Regions from separate parts of the Priestia sp. BR_2 genome, predicted to be linked through region 1. Evidence: riboswitches for the same ligand, from Rfam matches in the RefSeq annotation. Region 1 holds a riboswitch; each other region holds the start of a gene.
The links. A riboswitch is a leader RNA that binds a small molecule or an ion and turns the genes downstream of it on or off. The one in region 1 is predicted to bind ZMP and ZTP.

Region 2: another riboswitch for ZMP and ZTP. It lies ahead of RB298_RS31125 (bifunctional 5,10-methylenetetrahydrofolate dehydrogenase/5,10-methenyltetrahydrofolate cyclohydrolase); the one in region 1 lies ahead of rpiB (ribose 5-phosphate isomerase B).
Region 3: another riboswitch for ZMP and ZTP. It lies ahead of purT (phosphoribosylglycinamide formyltransferase 2); the one in region 1 lies ahead of rpiB (ribose 5-phosphate isomerase B).

What each region holds. Positions count from the first base shown of each region.
Region 1 covers NZ_JAVFHM010000139.1:9,087-13,248, reverse strand. The annotation lists gene RB298_RS05265 (L-threonylcarbamoyladenylate synthase) at 1-196, shown strand, start outside; gene RB298_RS05260 (manganese efflux pump MntP) at 266-829, shown strand; gene RB298_RS05255 (low molecular weight protein arginine phosphatase) at 884-1,471, shown strand; ZMP/ZTP riboswitch at 1,579-1,660, shown strand; gene rpiB (ribose 5-phosphate isomerase B) at 1,775-2,239, shown strand; gene RB298_RS05245 (TIGR01440 family protein) at 2,319-2,903, shown strand; gene RB298_RS05240 (serine hydroxymethyltransferase) at 2,994-4,162, shown strand, end outside.
Region 2 covers NZ_JAVFHM010000350.1:8,216-12,377, reverse strand. The annotation lists gene RB298_RS31135 (TIGR03943 family putative permease subunit) at 1-283, opposite strand, end outside; gene RB298_RS31130 (permease) at 391-1,401, opposite strand; ZMP/ZTP riboswitch at 1,556-1,635, shown strand; gene RB298_RS31125 (bifunctional 5,10-methylenetetrahydrofolate dehydrogenase/5,10-methenyltetrahydrofolate cyclohydrolase) at 1,702-2,550, shown strand; gene RB298_RS31120 (LacI family DNA-binding transcriptional regulator) at 2,837-3,829, shown strand; gene RB298_RS31115 (glycoside hydrolase family 32 protein) at 4,011-4,162, shown strand, end outside.
Region 3 covers NZ_JAVFHM010000188.1:342,784-346,945, reverse strand. The annotation lists gene RB298_RS11930 (MATE family efflux transporter) at 1-577, opposite strand, end outside; gene purT (phosphoribosylglycinamide formyltransferase 2) at 896-2,056, opposite strand; ZMP/ZTP riboswitch at 2,139-2,219, opposite strand; gene RB298_RS11920 (LysR family transcriptional regulator) at 2,280-3,155, opposite strand; gene dapA (4-hydroxy-tetrahydrodipicolinate synthase) at 3,267-4,142, shown strand.

The DNA.
Region 1 (4,162 bases):
CTCGCTCGGCAGCCTGGCCGCGCCGGAGGAAGCGGCCCGCCGGCTGTACGCCGGCCTGCGCCGCTTCGATGAAGAAGGCGCGACTTTCATCCTGGCCGAAGCGTGCCCGGAGCAGGGGCTTGGCGCAGCCGTCATGAACCGGCTGCTGAAGGCCGCGGGACATCACATCATCCACGTCAATGCCGATGCTGATTGAACGGTTTTAGCATGATTTCCCCCTTGTCCGCATATGGTGTACAAGACCATGGGACTTGGGGGAATGGGGATGTTGGAGGCGTCTGTCCAATCGGGACAGCTTGCGGCGATTCTGCTGATGGCGGTTGCACTCGGGCTAGACGCATTTTCGCTTGGCATCGGAGTCGGAATGAGAGGCGGCATGCGCTTAGGCCATATGCTGGGCATCAGCTTCATGATCGCAATGTTTCACATGCTAATGCCGCTGGCGGGCTTGTTTGCCGGCCGCTATGTAGGTATGCTGCTGGGTCACGTCACAGGGCTTGCAGCCGGCGGGCTGCTCCTCCTGCTGGGCGGGCATATGCTGTATAATTCTTGGCGGGGCGGGGAAGGTCAGCGCATTCATCCTACCGCGTTCTTGGGCATGCTGCTGTTTTCGCTCAGCGTCAGCATCGACTCCTTCTCGGTAGGCGTTTCGCTCGGGATGTTCGTGGATGATGTGCTGCTGATCGTGATCTCCTTCGGTGTCGTGGGCGGTTTGCTGTCCATTCTTGGCCTGCTGCTCGGCCGTCAGGCGAGCAACAAGCTGGGGGAGTACGGCGAGATGCTGGGCGGACTGATTTTGATCATCTTTGGCGTGATGTTTATCTTTTGATGCAATATTTGTTACAATAATCCCAAAACAACCTACAACGGGAGGTACGGGACCGTGAAAAATATATTGTTTGTCTGCACGGGGAATACCTGCCGCAGCCCGATGGCGGAAGGGATGCTGCGCAAGCTCGCCAAACAGCGGGGCATTCCCCTGGAAACGCAATCCGCCGGCGTCTCGGCCGTGGACGGCATGCCGGTATCCCGTCATGCGGAATCGATACTGCGGGACCAGGATATTCAAGATCGTTTGGTATCTAAGCCGCTGACCGCGAATCTGGTGGAATGGGCAGACCTGATTCTGACGCTGACCCAGTCGCATAAGCAGTATGCGATTCGGCAGTTCCCGCATGCGGCCGACAAGATGCACACGCTGAAGGAGTTTGTGGAGGATGACCGGCGGGTGCTGGATGATCTGCGGGAGCAGGACAGCCTGTACGCGACGCTTGAGCTGGCCAGATCGCTGGGCCGCGATGTCAGCGACCGCGACCGGGAGCGTCTGATCGAGCTGCGCCAGCGCATTCCGAGCTTCGATATCTCCGATCCTTTCGGCGGCTCGCGGGAGGAATACGAGGCGACGGCGGCGGAGATTCGGACGGCGCTCTTCCGCCTGCTGGACAAGCTGGAAGCGGATCAGCATAAATAGGATTGGGTTCCACGGAAGCGAAGAGTGAATCTGGATCCGGGCTCAATCTGGCTAAAAAAGCCGCTTGCCTTTCGCAGGGTATTGCTTTAAGATGAAGGTGAAAAACATGAATCCGATGTAACTGGCGACGAAGTGGATGAAACCACGATGGAGCATCGGAATATACGGCCGGTCGCCTGGGCAAAGAGCATTTGGAGCACAATACGTGCGCCGACTGCTCTTTTTTCGTCTTTTGCGTGGAGTTTGGGTTATAATGAAACAAGCTAAAACGCAAAAGCGAACATTCGAGGGGGTTTTTCATAGATGAAAATTGCATTGGGTACCGATCATGCCGGCATTCGTCTGAAAGAGGAGATCGTGGAGGTCATTCGGGGTCTTGGACACGAGGTGGAGGATCTTGGCTGCGGCTGTTCCGATTCCGTGGATTATCCCGATTACGCGCTTCCGGTGTGCGAGAAGGTGGTCTCGGGTGAAGCGGATCGGGGCATTCTGATCTGCGGAACGGGAATCGGCATGAGCATTGCAGCCAACAAGGTGCCGGGCATCCGCTGCGCGCTGACGCATGATGTATTTTCGGCCAAAGCCACGCGTGAGCATAATGACAGCAACGTGATTGCGCTGGGCGAGCGCGTCGTCGGCCCCGGGCTTGCTGCCGAGATCGTCAGCGCATGGCTGACAACGGATTTCAGCCAGGGCGAACGCCATGTCGGCCGCGTGAACAAGATCAAGGCCATCGAGGAGCGTTACCTGAAGAGCGAATCGCGATAGGTCGACGCGTAAGCTGCTGCGGTTATTGCGTATGGAATGAAGCATCTTCTGTGAAAAAATTCATCGGGAGGACTGTGACATGACGGATATCTCCAAGGTTTCCTTGAGCGAACAGACGGCGCGGATCGTCCGCGAGCTGGCCGAAGCGGCAGCCTTAGGACCGGGCAAGGTGCTGGTCATCGGAGCCAGCACCAGTGAAGTGGTCGGACGCCGGATCGGCACGGGCGGCGCTCTTGAAACGGCGCAGCAGCTTCTTCAGGGCATTGCCGAGGTTCAAGCGGAATTCAGCTTCGCTGTAGCCTATCAATGCTGTGAGCATTTGAACCGGGCGCTAGTCATGGAGCGGGGGCTGCTTGAAGAGCTGCGCCTGACGGAAGTGGCGGCTGTACCGATTCCGGGGGCGGGAGGCTCCATGGCCTCGGCGGCGTATCGGAGTATGAAGGAGCCCTGCCTTGCGGAATCCATTGAGGCCCATGCGGGTGTCGATATCGGCGAGACGCTGATCGGCATGCATTTGCGAAGAGTGGCGGTTCCGTTCAGGCCGAGCGAGCGTTATATCGGCGATGCGCGCGTAACGGCGGCTTACACCCGGCCGAAGCTGATCGGCGGAGAACGCGCCGTGTACCGGCTTGAGCAGCGGGATGATTCCACGCTGTGCGATTGATTCGAATGAGAGCCCGCTTTAGTCATTAGGTAAACTTGTAGTCTTGACTTGGCAAGAGAAAATAACGATTGATTATGGGAGGATATGAACATGATGGAACATTTGCGGAAGAATGACCCGGCTGTATTGGAAGCGATGGATTTGGAACTGAAGCGTCAACGCAGCAACATTGAGCTGATTGCCTCCGAGAACATCGTCAGCGAAGCGGTTATGGAAGCCATGGGGACGGTGCTGACGAATAAATATGCGGAAGGCTACCCTGGCAAGCGTTATTACGGCGGCTGTGAGCGAGTGGATATCGTGGAGGATATCGCCCGTGACCGCGCGAAGGAATTGTTCGGTGCCGAGCATGCCAACGTTCAGCCGCACTCCGGCGCCCAAGCGAACATGGCGGTGTATTTGGCTGCGCTCAAGCCTGGAGATACCGTGCTCGGCATGAACCTGGCCCACGGCGGCCATTTGACTCACGGAAGCCCGGTTAACGCGTCCGGCCTTCTGTACAATTTCGTTGCATACGGCGTGCAGGAAGACACGTTCCTTATCGATTACGACGAAGTCCGCAAAGCGGCTTTCAAACACCGTCCTCGTCTGATCGTGGCGGGTGCAAGTGCATATCCTCGCATTATTGATTTCGAGAAGCTTGCTGCCATCGCGAACGACGTAGGCGCATTGTTCATGGTCGATATGGCTCATATTGCGGGTCTTGTTGCCGCGGGTCTTCACCCGAATCCGGTTCCGCATGCCCATTTCGTAACCACCACGACGCACAAGACCCTTCGCGGACCTCGCGGCGGCATGATTCTGTGCAAGAAGGCATGGGCACAGGCGATCGACAAAGCAGTGTTCCCAGGCTCCCAGGGCGGACCGCTCATGCATGTCATTGCTTCCAAGGCCGTTGCGCTTGGCGAAGCATTGGATCCGTCCTTCAAGACGTATGCAGAGAACGTCGTGAAGAACGCGAAAGTGCTGGCTGACACCCTGATCGAGGAAGGCCTGAACATCGTTTCCGGCGGAACCGATAACCATCTGATGCTGGTCGATACCCGCAATCTGGACATCACCGGCAAAGACGCAGAGAAGGTGCTGGATTCCATCGGGATTACCGTCAACAAGAACGCCATCCCGTTTGATCCGACGAGCCCGTTCGTCACGAGCGGTATCCGTATCGGTACGCCGGCGGTAACCTCCCGCGGCATGGATGAGCAGGCGATGGTGAAAATCGCGAAGATTATTGCCATGACCTTGAAGCAGCCTAAAGA
Region 2 (4,162 bases), on a different contig from region 1:
CCGTGAATAACCCGTAAACCGATATGTTTTTGATCAGTCCGCTGGGCAGGGGGTGCTCGCAATCGCACACCTCGCCGGAAGCTCCCGCAATGGCGTGCCACAGCATGCCGAAAGCTATGAACAACAGCGGCACCGGACAGAGCAGAAGCAGGGTCTGCATATGGGGAGCCAAGTAATAGTCCAGCGAATTTGATGCGTTCAGATGCATGATATAGGCGGCCAGAGCTGCGATAAGCAGCGATCGCAGTATATAGTGGCTTCGCAGGCTCAGACGGGGCTTCACGTCCCGAACACCTCCAATCTCAAGTGGATATCCGAAGGCATAACAGCCTGAAGGTGCCGTTATTCCAACCGTTTTCGTGTATTGCCACTCCAGTTTGTTTACTACACCTAACCGCCGAATAGCGCGTTGACGGCTACAGAGCCGATAAAGACAAGCGTAATCACCAGCAGGCTTAAGCCGATCACGAATTTGGTCTTGAAGGTAGCCGACAGCATGAGCAGGCTTTTGAAATCCAGCATCGGGCCGAGAACCAGGAAGGAAACCAGCGGGCCGACGGTAAAGGTGTGCGTGAATGCCGATGCCACGAAGGCGTCCGAAGTTGAGCAAAGGGAGAGGATGAAGGCAAAGCCCATCATGAACAGATAGGAGGCGGCAGGACCGTTCCCCAGAGCCAGCAGCTCCTCCCTCGGAATGAAGGATTGGATGCAGGCCGTCAGGAAAGCGCCCAGGACTAAATATTTGCACATCTCGATCAGCTCGTCTCCGGCGTGGACAAACATGCTTCTCCAGGTTTTGGGATGCTCATGCAACAAACGTTCCCCCTTGCTGGAGCCCTGTTCGGCGAACTCTTGAAAGGAACGCTTCAGGGGGCTGCTTCTTGAAAAAACATAAACGAGCAAACCCGTCGTCACCGCGACTGCAAAAGCCAGTCCCATTCGTCCGATCGTCACTTCGGGATGCGAACGGAAGGCCATGATCGTTGATGCGAATACAATGGGATTCAGAATAGGACCGCTGAGGATAAAGGTGACGGCGATATAGGCGGGCATCCCCTTCAGCATCAACCTGCGAACGACCGGGATCATCCCGCATTCGCAGATGGGAAACAGGATGCCGAGCATGGAAGCGAACAGGACGCCAACCATCGGATTCTTCGGCGTGAGACGCCGCACCCATTGCTCTTTTACGAACAACTGCAAAAGGGACGACAGCAGCACTCCAAGCAAAATGAAAGGAAGTGCCTCAAGGAAGATGCCCGTGAAGACGGTTTTAACCTGCTGCAGGTCTTGGCTGGGTATGGGGTTTAAGTCCTTCTGCAGCCATATCGTCAAGACCGGAATCACGAACACAAGCGGCAGTATAAAGGGCAGCATTTTGAAGATCGCCGGATATCTCATCAAGGCCTCCTGGAACGAATTGTTCTTAGGACATTCTATGCTTGTACCATCGGCAACATACGTGATTTCAGGCAACAAATCAAAAACTTTACGATTAAAGGGCGGCCGCATAGCCGGTGGCGCGAAGTCCAAAGTCGTGATATATTAAAAAAAGTTATCCATGTGTTACTGGCGTAGCTTGGGTTACCAAGAGGGAGCACATGGGATCATATGTCGTACGCCTGGGCAAGAGGTAAGGAGACGTTCGAGTCGCCTTGCCTCTTTATGTTTTTTAATACAATGGCGAAGGAGCGGATTAGCATGAGTAAGGAACCCGTAATTTTGGATGGAAAAAAAGTATCCGATGATATCAAGGCAAAGCTGGCGGTGAAGGTACAGGAATTGAAACAGCACGGGGTAACCCCTTGTCTGGCAACGATTCTGGTTGGCGATGATCCTGCTTCGGCGACCTATGTGCGGATGAAGGGAAATGCGTGCGAGCGGCTTGGCATCATATCCAAAAAAGTAGTGCTGGAGACATCGACAACGACGGAGGAGCTGATCGCCGCGATTCAAGCACTGAACGAGGATCCGAACGTCCACGGTATTCTGCTTCAGCACCCGGTACCGCACCATATCGATGAGCGGGCGGCTTTTGATGCCATCGACATGAAAAAAGACGTGGATGGAGTAACCACGCTCGGGTTCTCGCAAAATGCGTTTGGTTTCGCCGATTACCCGTCATGTACGCCGGCGGCGATTATCGCGATTATGGACTATTACAGCCTGCCGATCGAAGGGAAGCATGCGGTGGTGGTCGGACGCAGTCCGATTCTGGGCAAGCCGGTATCGATGATGCTGCTCAATCGCAACGCCACGGTTACGATCTGCCATTCGAGAACGAAGAACCTTGGGGAGATTGTGTCCCAAGCGGATATTGTGGTTGCGGCCGTAGGCAAGCCTAATTTCATTCAAGGGGACTGGATCAAGCCGGGTGCCGTCGTGTTGGACGCCGGTTACAATAAAGGGAATATCGGGGACTGCGATTACGAAGCCTGCGCCAAGGCGGCTTCCGCAATCACGCCGGTACCGGCGGGCGTCGGCCCCGTGACGATAGCGACATTGCTGAAGCATACCGTCGAATCGGCCGAGCGAACCGTCCAAGCTTAAGGGAATGCACTTGACTACTTGCATGTGAAGCAAGGCTGCACCCATGAATCATCCCCTTCGAATCTTTCATTTTATGCCAGAGCCTGCAAATATGGACCATGCAATGCTAGGCTTGGAGCCCGCATTTCACGGACCCCTGGACGTCATGGTATAGTTAGGAATAAGAGAAATACGAAGGGGAGAGATTCATGTTTATACGAATCATGGCCTGTTGTGCGGGACAACAGGGAGCTCCAGAGAAAGATCCGTTCGATGCAGCGCTGCTAACGGCTCCGGAGATCTTGGCATGAAGAACACGATCGCCGATATTGCCCACAAAGCCGGAGTTGCCAAAAGCACGGTCTCCCGTTTCTTGAACGGAGGATCCGTCAGTCATGCGACACGCCGCAAGATTGAGCAGGTTATTCAGGAAACCGGCTATATCCCGAATTCTTTTGCGCAAAGCCTGAAAGCGAAAAAAACGAGCATGATCGGCACCATTATGCCGCGTCTGGACTCCTTCTCCGCATCGCAGACTGTCGCCGGCATGGACGAAGAATTAAGAAAACACGGATATCAGCTACTGATCATCAACGCAAGCCAGGATTTATCCAGGGAGATCGAAGCGCTGTATGATCTCGCCAGACAAAAAATATCAGGCATTATTCTGTTCGCCACGCAGGTGACGGAAACCCATCTTGCCGCGATTCAAGAGATCGGCATTCCGGTCATTCTGCTCGGACAACAGCACGACCATGTCCACAGCATGATCTATAACGATTATGCCGCAGGTTATGACATGGGCCGGTACGTGCTGTCGATGGGACATCGTCAAATTGCCTATATCGGGGTGACGGAAAAGGACGTAGCCGTCGGAGTCAAGCGGAAGGAAGGGTTCCTCAAAGCGGTAAGCGAGTATGAAGAGGCGGAAGCGGTTCTCTATGAGAGTGGATTCAAGATGTCGGATGGTGTGAAGACGGCATGCTCCATGTTTGAGCTTCACCGAACGCTGCCAACGGCCGTGGTCTGCGCCACGGACAACATTGCGCTAGGCGTGATGAAAGCGGCGCACATGAAAGGCATCTCTATTCCCGACCAACTTTCCGTGACCGGATTTGGCGGATACGACGTAACCGAGGTGATTCATCCCGGGTTAACAACGGTGAAATATGGATATTTCCAAGCGGGCCACCTCGCGGCACAGCATATTATGAAGCTGGTCAACGACGAGCCGGTGGATTTCCTGACGGTCATGAATTGCGAGATGATTCATCGGGAAAGCGTTGACAATCTGAATTAGGTATTTTATACTTCAGATAACGGAACCGGTTCCAATCCGAGTGTTTGCTTGGTATTGGAACTGAGTTCATTATTTTTACCTTTGATTGGAACCGGTTCCACCACAGTTAAATTTATTAGCGTGCACGCGTTAGCATGATCTGTTTGATTTTTCAGCAAGCCCATTTATAAGGAGAAGAGATATGGACAGAGAACTGAAATACCGACGCCTGGATCAGGCTTCTCCCGAAGAGCTTTCCTCCATTAGGAAGAAAGTGCGATTAAGCGAATGGAGGCAAAAATTTCACGTGCAGCCCATCATGGGCCTGATGAATGATCCCAATGGATTTTCTTA
Region 3 (4,162 bases), on a different contig from region 1:
CGGCTCCGGCGACTCCCATCTTAAATACGAGAATGAATAAGAGGTCGAGCACGATGTTCAGAATGCTTGCAACGACCAGGAAGAGAAGCGGCGTCCGGCTGTCGCCGAGAGCGCGGAGCAGGTTAGCCAGCAAATTAAACAGAACGGCCGCGCCGACGCCCCAGTTAATGACGATCAGATACGAATACGCATCATCCAAAATTTCGGCAGGGGTGTTCATCATGACGAGGACGGGTCTCGTAAATATAACGCTCACGATGGTGAGGAATACCGTGAACACCAGACTGATCCATATACTCGTTCCCACGCTTTTGCGGACGCCTGCGATATCCTTAGCTCCAAAACGCTGTGCCGTTATGATAGACAAGCCAGCCGTCAAGCCTTGTGCAAAGCCGATGACAAAAAACAAAATGCTGCCTGTCGAGCCAACGGCTGCAAGTGCGTTCACGCCAATGGTACGTCCCACGATAAGGGTGTCCGCCATGTTGTAAAATTGTTGAAAAATATTACCGATCAAAAGCGGGATGGTAAACATGATAATCAGCTTGATCGGACTTCCTTGCGTCATGTCTCTCATGTAGATTCTCCTATGCCGTCAATAAACGTTCCTCTAGAGATTTATTTGAAATATTATGCTTCAAACAGCGCTTATCGCATCGAATGGAAACATTATAATGGGTGAGGGTCGTTTGTATTCTTGTGTATCTTATCATGAAAGAACATAAATTTCTCCCTATTTATTCCCGAAATCAAAACTAAAAGCAAGTACTCGTCATTAGAAGAGTCTGTACCCGATTTGGATCCCTGATTTCTCTATAACTGAAAAGGCCAACCGGTCATTTCGGTTGGCCTTTTCAACATGATGACATGTGATATCCCTATGGAATTCCGATGTTTATGCCTCTTCGACGGCAAGCTTATCCAAGGCCAGCTTCGCACGTGACCGCGCTTCTTCGACATCGCCGGCGGTTGACAGCGCGACTGCTACTCGTCTTCCGACCTTGGTTACCGGTTTGCCGAACATGCGAAGCTGCGTATTCGGAACGGCCAGCGCTTGATCGGCGCCTGTAATCGTATAGTCTTCCAGCTCTCGGCCGGCTTTCAGGGGGCGGCTGGCTCCCGGCGTGATCAATTCGATCTCTGGTATCGGAAACCCGAGAATGGCACGGACATGAAGCGCAAATTCGGATAGATTTTGCGTGACCAGCGTAACCAGCCCAGTATCATGCGGACGCGGGGATACCTCGCTGAAGTACACCTTATCCTCGGCCAAAAATAATTCAACGCCGAACAAGCCGTATCCGCCAAGCTCGTCGGTAATCTTCCGCGCAATATATTTAGCTTCCTCGATTTGCGCTTCAGACATGTCGTGCGGCTGCCACGATTCGATATAATCTCCGCTTTCCTGAATATGCCCGATCGGCGCACAGAAGCTTGTTCCATTGACGGAGCGGACGGTCAGAAGCGTGATTTCCGACTGGAATGAAATGAATTCCTCAATGATCACCCTTCCGTTCTGAACGCGGCCGCCTTCCATGGCGATGTTCCAGCAGGACTCGATATCCCCTTCCGAACGGCACACGCTTTGACCTTTGCCGGAGGAGCTCATCAACGGTTTGATCACGCACGGAAAACCCATGTCCAGGACAGACTGCTTGAATTCCTCATAGGTATCGGCAAATCGATAGTCCGCAGTCGGCAGTCCCAACTCCTCTGATGCCAACCGGCGGATCCCCTCACGGTCCATCGTAAGCTTTGCGGCTCTGGCGGTAGGAATCACCCGAAACCCCTCATCCTCCAGCTTCACCAGCTCCGCAGTAGCCAGCGCTTCAATCTCCGGAACGATCAGGTCCGGCTTTTCCAACTCAATAATAGCGCGCAGCTTCTCTCCGTCCAGCATATCGATCACATGGCTGTGATCGGCAACGTGCATGGCAGGAGCATCGGCATAACGATCGACGGCTACGGTTTGGACACCCAATCGTTGTGCTTCAATTACGACTTCTTTCCCTAGTTCTCCGGATCCCAGCAGCAATATTTTTTTCGTTTTGAACATCGTTGTTTTATCCCCTTTTCATAGTTTCAGAGACGATAGAAGCCCAAGAAAATAATAAAGAGGTAAGGGAAATAAACTCCCTTACCTCTGCCCAGGCGTACGGCCGTTGTCATTCATGTGCTCCCTCATGGTTCCCCATGCTACGCCAGTCACACATAAACCTATACATTGTTACATAAATGATACTGAATCTTTTCGTTAAATGCAATATCAGCCTGCGTCCTTAGGATTTAGACTTCAACATTTCGATCATATCCTGAAGCGAGTGTGACAGCCACTTCTTAGGATGAACGACAATCTGGATGTCCAGTCGAATGTCAGGGTGTTGAAAGGGAAGAACCGCCAGCTCTCCCCTCTTGATTTCCTCCTCTGCTACCATTCTCGGCAATAGGGAGATGCCGGTGCCGGACATGATATATCTTTTGATTGCCTCGGGGTTGCCCAATTCCAAACCAATACGGACGGGAGCTCCGCTGGCGCGCAGCACTTTTTCCAACATGATTCGGTAATTGCAAGTATCCTCGGTCATAATCCATTCGTAATCAGCCAGATGCTCCAGTTCGATGACGGGCAACCTGCGAAGCGGATGATCCGGATGGGCAATCAGATGGAGGGGCTCTTCCCGGATCGAGATCCAATTCAATGAAGTGTCTTCCGGTTTGTTCTCCAGAATAAGCCCGAGATCGTACTCGCCCTCTCTTACCTTACTGACGATGCTATCTTCACGATCCGTTTGCAAGCGGATGGCAAGATCTTCATGCTCCTGTCTTAGCCGATGAAGGACGGATGGAAGAAAATATGCGGCAAGCGAATCGATCGCTCCAATCGATAAGATGCCCCCGCCTTGTTTCGTCAGCTTTTCCTTAGACTGCTGGAACAGATCCAGCATTTGGACAGCATACTTGAACAGCTCCTCCCCTGACTTCGTCAGTCTCAGGCCTCTGCCATACCGTTCAAACAGCTTGACGCCGTACTCCTTCTCCAGCTTCTGGATCTGGGTGGTAACGCTGGATTGTGCATAACCCAATTCGTCAGCGGCTTTAGTAAAGCTCTTTCGAACAGCAACCTCCCTGAAGGTTTGCAGATAGCTCAGTTCCATCGCTCTCTCCTCATCAATAATATTGATAATAACTATCTAATATTATAGATAACCCCGATCCCGATTCCCATGGTAAAGTAAAGCCACAATTCATGAAATGGAGGAAAGATCATGTTGAGTCCGCTAGATTTGAGAGGTATTTATGTTCCGGTGGTCACTCCCTTTTCACATGAATACGCATTGGATGTTCCGTCTTATCATCGTTATTTGGAGAATTTGTTATCCCATGACATTCAAGGATTGATCATCAACGGTACGACCGGAGAGGCGCCGACGGTAACTTGGGAAGAGGTCGTTCAGGTGGTGAAGGAAACGCGAAAAGGTCTGGACGTGCGGCAATTGCCGGTCATTATTGGTACGGGTACCAACGATACGTTCTCCAGCATGAAGCGGACGGAATGGGCAGGACATATCGGGGCAGACGCGGTATTGGTGGTCACGCCGTATTACAGCCGCCCTTCGATTGAGGGCATTATACAACATTTCTGCAAAGTCGCGGAGGTGGGGATACCGGTTATTTTGTACGAAGTTCCTTCGCGCACTGGAATTTCCTTACCGGTTGATGCCATTCGAAGAATCATGGAGATCCCCGGTGTCATCGGAATGAAGGACAGCACTGCGAGTACGGAGCTTATGAGAAGCTTGTCTCCATACGATACGAAGCCTGTTCTATGCGGGGACGATGTCCGCTTTCATGAGATGCTGCGTCATGGTGCATCCGGGGGCATTTTGGCGTCGGCCAATGTGAATACCGAGGCTTTTATTCGTGTGTATCAATTAGCTGCCCAAGGGGATTATTCTCGTTCCGAAAAGGAGTTTGAAGTGCTGCTTCCCGTTATTCATCAGTTGTTCGCAGAATCCAATCCCGCTCCGCTAAAATGGCTGCTTGCCAAGCAAGGCCTTATCTCATCCGACACCCTGCGCCTGCCGATGGGCACCATTACGGATGAGCTCAAGCTATCCTTGGATCAAGCACTCAAAAACTGAGAAACTTTAAATCGTGGACG